Regions from separate parts of the Bombilactobacillus folatiphilus genome, predicted to be linked through region 2. Evidence: riboswitches for the same ligand, from Rfam matches in the RefSeq annotation. Region 2 holds a riboswitch; the other holds the start of a gene.
The links. A riboswitch is a leader RNA that binds a small molecule or an ion and turns the genes downstream of it on or off. The one in region 2 is predicted to bind lysine.
Positions count from the first base shown of each region.

Region 1: another riboswitch for lysine. It lies ahead of lysA (diaminopimelate decarboxylase); the one in region 2 lies ahead of MOO45_RS00190 (amino acid permease).

Region 1 covers NZ_CP093366.1:470,863-475,826, reverse strand. The annotation lists gene MOO45_RS02400 (N-acetyldiaminopimelate deacetylase) at 1-987, opposite strand, end outside; gene dapD (2,3,4,5-tetrahydropyridine-2,6-dicarboxylate N-acetyltransferase) at 994-1,695, opposite strand; gene lysA (diaminopimelate decarboxylase) at 1,702-3,012, opposite strand; lysine riboswitch at 3,097-3,270, opposite strand; gene MOO45_RS02385 (aspartate kinase) at 3,443-4,804, shown strand; gene dapF (diaminopimelate epimerase) at 4,804-4,964, shown strand, end outside.
Region 2 covers NZ_CP093366.1:39,094-44,057, forward strand. The annotation lists gene MOO45_RS00180 (MFS transporter) at 1-866, opposite strand, end outside; gene MOO45_RS00185 (Bax inhibitor-1/YccA family protein) at 936-1,634, opposite strand; gene MOO45_RS00190 (amino acid permease) at 1,696-3,138, opposite strand; lysine riboswitch at 3,216-3,403, opposite strand; gene MOO45_RS00195 (ECF transporter S component) at 3,583-4,179, shown strand; gene MOO45_RS00200 (cation:proton antiporter) at 4,219-4,964, shown strand, end outside.

The DNA.
Region 1 (4,964 bases), 430 kb from region 2:
TTCGCCCGTCATCGCTGGCGCTGTTTGCACAAATGAAACTTGTGGATTTTGTTGCAAATAATCAATAAAACTTGTCGTTATTTCCACTTGGTTCACTACTGGCAAATAACCACCTTGATTAAACTTCACATCCACCTTGACCTGAAAACTATTTGCAACCCCATTAGCAATTTCTTGCAAACGCTGTTTAATTTGCTCAATCATGGCCTGATCTAATCCCCGAATCGTACCCTCCAACCGAGCATGATCAGCAATCACGTTGCGGATACTACCCGCATTCAATTTACCAAAAGTGATCACGCCACTCGCTAACGGATCAATGCTCCGGGCTATAATCGTCTGAACTTGTGTCACAAATTGTGCCGCCGCAACAATGACATCCCGAGCTCTTTGAGGTGCTGCCGCATGTCCACCTACGCCGCAAACATCTACATTCACTTCTGTGGTGCCCGCAAACAACGTTCCGACACGACAACCAATCTTGCCTACGGGTAGGTCATCTTTGACATGTAATGCATAAAATTCATCGACTTGAAATGCCCCAGTAAAAGCTTGTTCTTGATAGGCAATTTTCGCGCCACTTTGACTTTCTTCAGCCGGTTGAAAAAAGAAAACTAAGTTATCCACCGGTTGATGCTGTGCAAAATATGCCAACACAGCTAAGGCAATCGTTAAATGAAAATCATGTCCGCAAGCATGCATCACGCCTGCATGTTGTGAACCATACTGACAACTTGATGATTCTTGTACAGGTAAAGCATCCATATCTGCCCGATAACCAATTGTGCGTTTGGGCTTTATTCCTTGCACCCGCACTAAAATGGCTGTAGGTAATTTTGGAACTGTTTCTACTATTAAATAGTCTTGTGGCAACTGGGCAATCAATTGGCGTAAATAGCTTGCCGTTTCTTGCTCTTGTAGCGCTAATTCAGGAATTTGATGAAGATGCCGGCGTACTTGAATTAAGTCTTCTTTCTTATTAAACATCGACTATCACAACTTTCGTAAATCTTGTTCTAAACCAATCTTTTGCGTCGTTTGCTCATCAACACGTTTTAAAACTTTGGCGGGGACACCTCCGACAACATTTTTGGGCGATACATCTTCGGTCACAATCGCACCTGCTGCAACGACGGCACCTGCTCCCACTTGGACACCTTCTAAAATGACCGCATTCGCGCCAATCAAAACGTCATCACCAATCACCACCGGTTGCGCGGAAGCTGGTTCAATCACCCCAGCCACCACTGCATTCGCGCCCACATGCACCCGCGCACCAATTTGTGCTCGACCACCGATAACAGCCCCCATATCAATCATCGTATCTGAACCAATTTGTGTGCCAATATTAATCACGGCACCCATCATGACTACCGCATTTTGACCAATCGTCACTTCCTGACGAATTAACGCTCCCGGCTCAATTCGAGCAGATACATCTTTCGTATCTAATAACGGAACAGCAGAATTGCGCGCTTGTACTTCCAAATGATAATCACTAATCAATTGCTGATTGGCTTGCAAAAAAGTTTGTACATCTGCCCAATCACCAAATGCCACACCTGCTTGATCGCCAAAATAAGTTTCTAATGGCTCAGTGTCTTGAAGTTGATCCAACTGCCCTTTCACAAAAACTTTCACAGGCGTTTTCTTAGGTGCTTCACTAATAAACTTAATAATTTCTTGTGTATTCATTATTTTTCACTCGTTTTCTTTGACATAATCTTGATCCAAATGCATCAAGTCTACAATTTCTTCACGTGCAACTACTATTTGACCCTGACCTTCTTCTGCAAAAACGACAGCCGGTCGGCCAATCCGATTATAATTTGATGCCATGGAATAGCCGTAAGCTCCAGTCGCCAATACAGCCAAAATATCGCCAGGTTGTGTTGCGGGCAAAGCCTGTTGTGAAATTAACACATCCCCTGACTCACAATAACGTCCCGCCACTGTAACGGTTTGTTCAGCAGCAGCTAGCGGCGCTCGTGCTAACACCGCCTCATATTGTGCTTGATATAAAGCTGGACGAATGTTATCACCCATGCCACCATCCACAGTCAAAAAGGTGCGCACATGGGGAATTGTTTTTTTCGAACCAATCGTATACAAACTAACACCTGCATTACCGACAATTGCACGCCCCGGTTCAATCCAAACCTGTGGCAACTCGGAATCTGAGTTAACCCATTCTTTACGCAAAGTCTGAACTATCGCTTCAACAAATTGTTGTGCTGTCAACGGCTCGTCCGAATCGGTATAACGAATACCAAAACCGCCACCCAAATTCAAAATTTTCGTTTCAAAGTGATATTTTTGCTGCCAAGCATGCGCTAACTGACATAATTTAGCGACTAATAATTCAAATCCCGCCACTGCCATGATTTGCGAACCAATATGCGCATGAATGCCGATTAAATCTAACTGTGGATTTTGTAAAACCTGTTGCAGTGCTTTTTCAGCTTGACCTGAATTCACATCAAAACCAAACTTACTATCAATTTGACCCGTTTGATCGTACTCATGCGTATGCGCCGAAATCCCCGGTGTAATGCGCAACATCACTTGAATCGTTTGGCGTGGATATTTGTAATGCAATAAGCTTTGCAACAAAGTTAATTCATAAAAATTATCCACCACAAGCACACCAACTTGTTGGGCAATCGCAAAATCTAACTCAGCCAAAGATTTATTATTGCCATGATAACTAATATTTTGCGGATCAAAACCCGCTGCTAACGCCGTGGCCAACTCACCAGCAGAAACCACATCTACATGGGCACCTTCTTGTTGGACGACTTGGTAAATCGCCTTGGCACAAAAGGCCTTGCTGGCATAACTCACTACTGCTGAAATTTGTTGCTGCTTAAAAGCCTCCTGATAACTGCGTAATTGTTGACGAATTTGCGCTACATCATAGACAACCAAGGGGGTTTCATAATTTTGCGCCAACTCAAGCGCATCACAGCCACCAATAGTTAAATGTCCTTGTTCATTCACGTTAATTTTCATGTGCAAAATTAAGCCTCCAACTAAAAAAGGTTCCTTCGTCCGCAATCGAACAAAAGAACCCATCACTTTATTAGTTGAGTTTAATTTGTCGAAAGCGCTCCGTAGATTGATCTACGACAGTCCGTGATTTATTCAATCACGTCCCAGTCATTAATCTTTTGTCAATAGATTAATACTTCGGCAGCATTCCCTTTCCCGACGTTCTCAGTTGACAAACTCCAATCGGTAATCATGGCCGCTGCGACCTCTTCGATAGTCCAAATCTTATAATTAATTCTATTTCTTGTCAAGGTATTTTAATTTAAATCAATTTTGAATTAAAAATCAAACAGTTGCAGATTAAAAAATAAATGTTAGAATGCAAATTAATTGATTTTATTTTTGCTAAAATTAGTGCTTGGCTGATTTTTGCGAAAGGAAATGGTGAATTATGAAAGTGGTAAAATTTGGTGGCAGTTCACTAGCGACCGGGGAACAATTCGATAAAATTATTAAAATTATTACAGATGATCCAAAACGGCAGGTCATTGTGACTTCGGCACCGGGCAAGCGATTTACTCACGACACCAAGGTGACTGATCTCTTAATTCAATACGCGCAGACCATCTTAGCGCATCAAAATCCTAACGCAATTATTCAGACCATTTGGCAACGTTACGCCGAAATTGGTCAAAATTTTGCCTTAACTGCTGCTGATTTGCAACCGCTATTAACGCAGTTAACCGCCTTAGCAACGACCAATTACCCATCTGACGCGTATCTCTTGGCTGCATTTAAGGCTCATGGAGAAAAATTAAACGCACAATTACTCACATTCGTGCTTCAAAAGTTAGGTTACACCGCCCAATTTTGGGATCCGCAAACTATTGGCTTAACCGTGACCGATCAACCCAACGACGCGGAAATTTTGCCTGAAACTTATGCTAAATTGCGGCAACTAACTGTCCAGCCCCACACTTTTTACATAGTGCCTGGCTTTTACGGTCTGACATCGCACCAGCACATCGCCACTTTTTCACGCGGTGGTTCGGACATTACTGGCGCTATTTTAGCCAAGGGGCTCAACGCACAACTCTATGAAAATTTCACTGACGTTAACGCAGTTTACGCCGCTGATCCACGTATCGTTGCACAACCGCAACCGATCAAAAAAATGACCTATCGTGAATTACGAGAATTATCTTACGCTGGTTTTTCAGTTTTTCATGACGAAGCGCTAATTCCGACCATTCAAGGTCAGATTCCGATTAATATCAAAAATACCAATCAACCGCAGTTACCAGGAACCATGATTGTGCCGCAACAACAGTTGCAGCCTCACCAAATTGTTACCGGTGTTGCCAGCGACAATCATTTTGCAGCCTTATATTTGCACCGCTACTTGTTAAATAAGCAAGTTGGATTTACACTACAATTATTAAAAATTTTTTATAAATATCAGATTTCTTATGAGCATATGCCCTCCGGAATTGACGATTTGACCGTCATTTTTGATCGGCGACAATTTACACCAGCTATTAAGCAAGCCATGTGCCAAGAAATTCAAGCTACTTTGCAACCAGATCAGTTAGAATGGATTGATGATTACGCCATTTTGATGGTGGTTGGCGAAGGCATGGCCAATAAAGTCGGGGTTGTCCAAAAAATTATTGATTCTTTGGCTCAAAATCAGATTGGCTTACACATGATTAACCAAGGCGCATCGAGAATTTCCATTATGCTGGGCACCAAACAGGCTGATGCCCCTAAGGCTGTCCAAGCTATTTATCATACTTTTTTTCATGAGGAGTAATGAAGATGCAATTATTAAAAGTTCATGGTTCCTTGAACCAATTCTTCTTGTTAGACCAAACACAATTGCAGCAACCACTCACATCCACGCAACTAGCACAGCTGGTTCAAAACTTAGCCCAAGCGCCCAATTTCGGCTTAGTTGACGGTTTATTAGTCAT
Region 2 (4,964 bases):
AAAAAGAGCAGTGAACCCACGGCAATAGAAAGGAAACCGGCTGCTAATAAACAGTTGCCAAAAGTCTTGCGATAAAGACTAATCAATAAACCTGCCACAATGGAGGCTGCTCGGACGAATAATAAAGCTTGGCCGGAAGTGCTGGGACCACCAATATGGTAAGTGTTTAAATAGATTGCCATTTTGTTGGACATGACCGCCACTAAAATTTCCACGAACATGGCAATGGCGACTAGACTCAAAATCAGCAGCCAATGATTCTGACGATCATTGGTTTCTTGACCGGCAGCTTGGTCGATGGGATGTATATTTGGAACGAATAAAATAGCCAAAATGAGGGCGACTAGCGTAATTAAATAAACATAATAGTTATGCACCCAACTAATATTGGCTAAATAGCCCCCCACAACGATCCAAACCATCGCAAAACCATCTTCTAAGGCCACATTCAAGCCAAATTGATTCGATCGGCGTTCGCCTTGGTACGCGGCTGCTGATAAGCTTGGTAAGACGGTGGTGATTGCGCCGCTGCCTAAACCAACAATTAAAGCAAAGAAAATAAGCTGGGTAACGTTTTGATGAATCAATATGGGCAATAAACCACCAATCGCCAGTAAGCATAAGCCAATGGTCGCCGCATGTCGGTAAGTGATTTTGGTTAAAATCAAACCAAAAATAAATGAAGCAACCATTGAAGCTACATCGCCAATTGAAGCAATAGATTCCACTTGGGTTGCGTCTGCATGTGGAAAAGTTTGCTGAATTTTGACAATGGAGGGTGCCATGACGGAATCTAAACGTGTAACGGTCGTGAGCGCAATAATGCCAATTAAAGTGGTAAAGCGCTGATTTTGTTGTTTAACCAAAGTTTTTGCCTCCTAAAATAAAAAATATCCTCTTTGAAATCAAAGAGGATATCAGATCAAGAATAATCATTAGTTATCGTTATTACCAAAAATAGCCAACAGATTCATCAATAAATTAATAAAGTCTAAAATTAAATCAACTGAAGCAACTAATGCTAAAGCTCCTAAATTTTGACCCTGACTGGCTGTATAAATTCGTTTTAAATTTTGCGAATCATAAGCAATGTAACCCATAAAAATAATAATGGTGACAATATTGACAATCAAAGCAATGAGTGGACTTTTCAGCAAGAAGACATCAATCAGAGAAACTGCCAAGATGGCTACTAAACCAATGATTAAAGTCCTGCTCCATCTAGAGAGATCTGTTTTGGTGAGATAACCATATCCTGCCATGACGAAGAAAATAACCGATGTTAAAATTAATGCTTGTGTGATGCTTTTTGCAGAATAAGTGAAAAAGATGGGAACACCTAAAATCGAAAAGACACCGAGAAAGGCCAAGTAACAGACAAAGGTCAATAAATAGGAACTTTGAACAAATGACCGACACAAACTTAATAAAATCATCGCCACAACAATGATTACGATTGATGACATAATTGGATGATTAGTCATCCAGCTTAAAATCGGCATGGAAATCGCCTGATTTTTGGCTAAAGCAAACGCGGCAGCTAACCAAAAAACAATTCCTAAACCAGTATATAGGTAAACCAAAGAAGTGAATTTGCTTAATCCAGCAACTTGAGTTTCTTCATATGCTTGCATAAAATTCCCCCGTAACGTATTGCTTACAACATACTGGAACCAGTTTTAAATGTCAAATAGATTATTTCTCACTGGACACATCAACCTGATCTAGCGGAATAATTTTGGTATGATGCTTCCACTTGTAACCAAAATATAAGATGAGTACTAATGGAACACTGATATAAGTAATCCCAATTTGTTGCCAATCCCATTTAACAAATGCTTCAATATTTTGTCCACCGATTACGATGATACATAAAATGAGTGCAATGATTGGTCCTAAAGGAAAGAGTTTAGCGTGATATTTTAATTCGCTAAGTTGATGACCTTGCAAGACGAAAGCTTTACGAAAACGATAATGACTCAACGCAATGCCCACCCAAGCGATAAAACCGGTTAAGCCAGAAGCAGCCACTAACCACATATAAATTTTTTCACCAAAAATACTGGTGGCAAACGTAATCAAAGCTACGGCCATCGTCGTGATTAAGGACAATAGCGGAATCCCAGCCTTAGTAGTCCTGCCAAAAGCTTTCGGAGCATAATGATCATGGGCTAAGGCATACAACATGCGCGTCGAGGCGTAGGCACCAGAATTGGCAGATGATAAAACGGAAGTTAAAACAACTGCGTTGATTAAACTAGCGGCAAAAGCCAAGCCCGCTCGCTTGAAGACGAGTGTAAATGGTGAAACGGCGATATTACCGTTAGCAGCACTCAAGAGATTTTTACTGGTGTAAGGAATTAACGCAGCGATGACGACAATAGATAGGATATAAAATAATAAAATGCGCCAGAAAACTTCTTTGATGGCCTTAGGGACTGCTTTTTGCGGATCTTCTGATTCACCCGCAGTAACGCCAATTAATTCGGTTCCTTGAAAGGAAAAACCAGCAATCAAAAAGACATTCAAGATAGCAGGGAAACCGCCGACAAAAGGAGCTTTTTTATAGGTGAAATTTTTAAAACCAACTGCTGGATGATACATAATACCAAAAATCATGGCAAAACCAATAATCAAGAAAATAATGACGGTCACGATTTTGATTAAAGATAACCAGTATTCAGTTTCGCCAAAAGTTGACACACTCAAAGCATTAATTAAAAAGATAATGACTAAAATCAATAAGCTCCAAATCCAACCTGGCGTATGTGGTAGCCAGTATTGAATTAAGATGGCTGCTGTGGAAATATCTACTGCTACGGTAATGGCCCAATTGAACCAATAATTCCAACCCATCGCAAATCCGAGGGCGGGATCCACATAGCGAGCGTTATAAGTTGCAAAAGAACCGGAAACAGGTAGGTTGGTCGCTAGTTCACCGAGACTAGTCATTAAAAAGTACACCATAATCCCCATTGCTAAATAAGCAACTAAACCACCACCGGGACCAGCTTTAGAAATGGTGGACCCCGACGTCATGAATAAACCAGTTCCGATACAACCACCTAGCGCAATCATAGAAACATGACGGGTTTTGAGATTACGCTGCACGTGATCTTGAGATTTTGTTTCTGACATAAAATCCTCCTAGTATGAGAGGAGTCTAACAACGATAAAAAACCTCTTTGCCAAAAGCAAAGAGGTCAACTGAGATGATCGTAGATAGCACTCCGCAACCTTGTTAAACGATTGCGACAGTTTCAGACTTATTCAATCTGACCCCAACAATAATTAAATGAAGTTAATTATTGTTTCGGCTAAATTTCCTTTGGCAATTAGTTCATCAGTCCTTCACGACTTCGCTAATGCTACGATAATAAATTTAGCAACCTCTTCTTTGATTAATTACTAATAATTTTAGACCAGTTTCACTAAAAGTCAATGCATAATCTCAGTGGACGCGGATGCTGATTAATTATTTCCCGGGAAATATCTTTTGAAAAAAGATTCCGATAAAGATTTTTAGCTAATCTGCCAAAATGGTATAGTAATATTAGAGATTTAAAAGAATGAGGTGGAAGAATGCACAAGAGTAAGGCTTATAAAATTGCAATTCGGGCCATTTTAATTGCAATTATTTTGATTCAATCAATGACTCCTTTTTTTGGTTTTATTCCTTTAGGAGTAATCAATATTACCATTATTCACATTACGGTTATTATCGCGGCAATTGTGTTAAGCCCGAATGATGGAGCATTAGTGGGCTTGATTTGGGGTATAGGTACACTGTTACGTGCTTACACATCGCCAACTAGTCCCATTGATACATTAGTGTTCACCAATCCGATTATTTCTGTATTGCCACGGATTTTAGTGGGTTACTTTGCTGGTTGGACTTACCGTTTATTGCGTAATAAAATGAAGACTAAGTTAGTACCGATGATTAGCGCTGCGGCAGTTGGTTCCTTAACGAATACCATTTTAGTTTTAGTTTTGATGCGGTTTATGTATGCGTCTACAATGGCGGCGTCGTATAAAGTCAGTTTGGGTGCACTAAATGGGGTCATTATGGGTATTGTCGGAACAAATGGGGTACCTGAATTAATTGCTGCTGTGGTGTTAGTGCCGATTATTTCAATGGCGTTATTCAAAGCAAATAAATTTTTAGATCAAGATTAGTGTTGTTTTTTTTTAATTAAAATAGAAGAGGGGGATTCAGTGTCATTATTTTTCACATGTTTACTTTTAGTCGGGGCAACGATTGTCGCTAATATTATTTACTCCATTTATCCGAAAATACCGTTAGCTTTCTATCAAATTATTATCGGTTTTCTTTTATCGTGGTTGCCTGAATTTACGCATTTTAACTTAGAACCAGAATTATTCTTTTTAATTGTGATTGCGCCATTGATGTTTAATGATGGTCAACAGACTGATTTTCGCAGTTTACGGCATAATTTTCACAATGTGTTATCGTTAGCTGTCATCTTAGTCGTGTTAACGATTTTAATTGGCGGTGGCTTTATTCATTGGATTTGGAATGCCTTACCTTTGAGTCTAGCCTTTGCGTTGGTGGCGATTGTGGCACCGACAGATGCGGTTGCGGTGTCATCGATCACGTCTAATGTGGAAGTACCCGAACCGATTATGCAAAATTTGGAAAGTGAATCTCTATTTAATGATGCTTCGGGTTTAGTTGCGCTCAATTTAGCGTTGAGTGCGTTTGTGACTGGTAAATTTAGTCTTTTGGGCAGTATCGGGACTTTTCTTACAACCTTTGTCGGCGGTGTGATTGTTGGCGTTTTGTTAGGGTTATGTCTGGTTAGTATTCAAATCGTTTTTCAGCGTCACTTGTTTGACGCAACGGCGATTACGGTGCCTTTTAATGTTTTGACGCCGTTTGTTGTCTATTTGGTAGCTGAAGAATTAAACTTGTCAGGCATTTTGGCAGCAGTGGCTGCAGG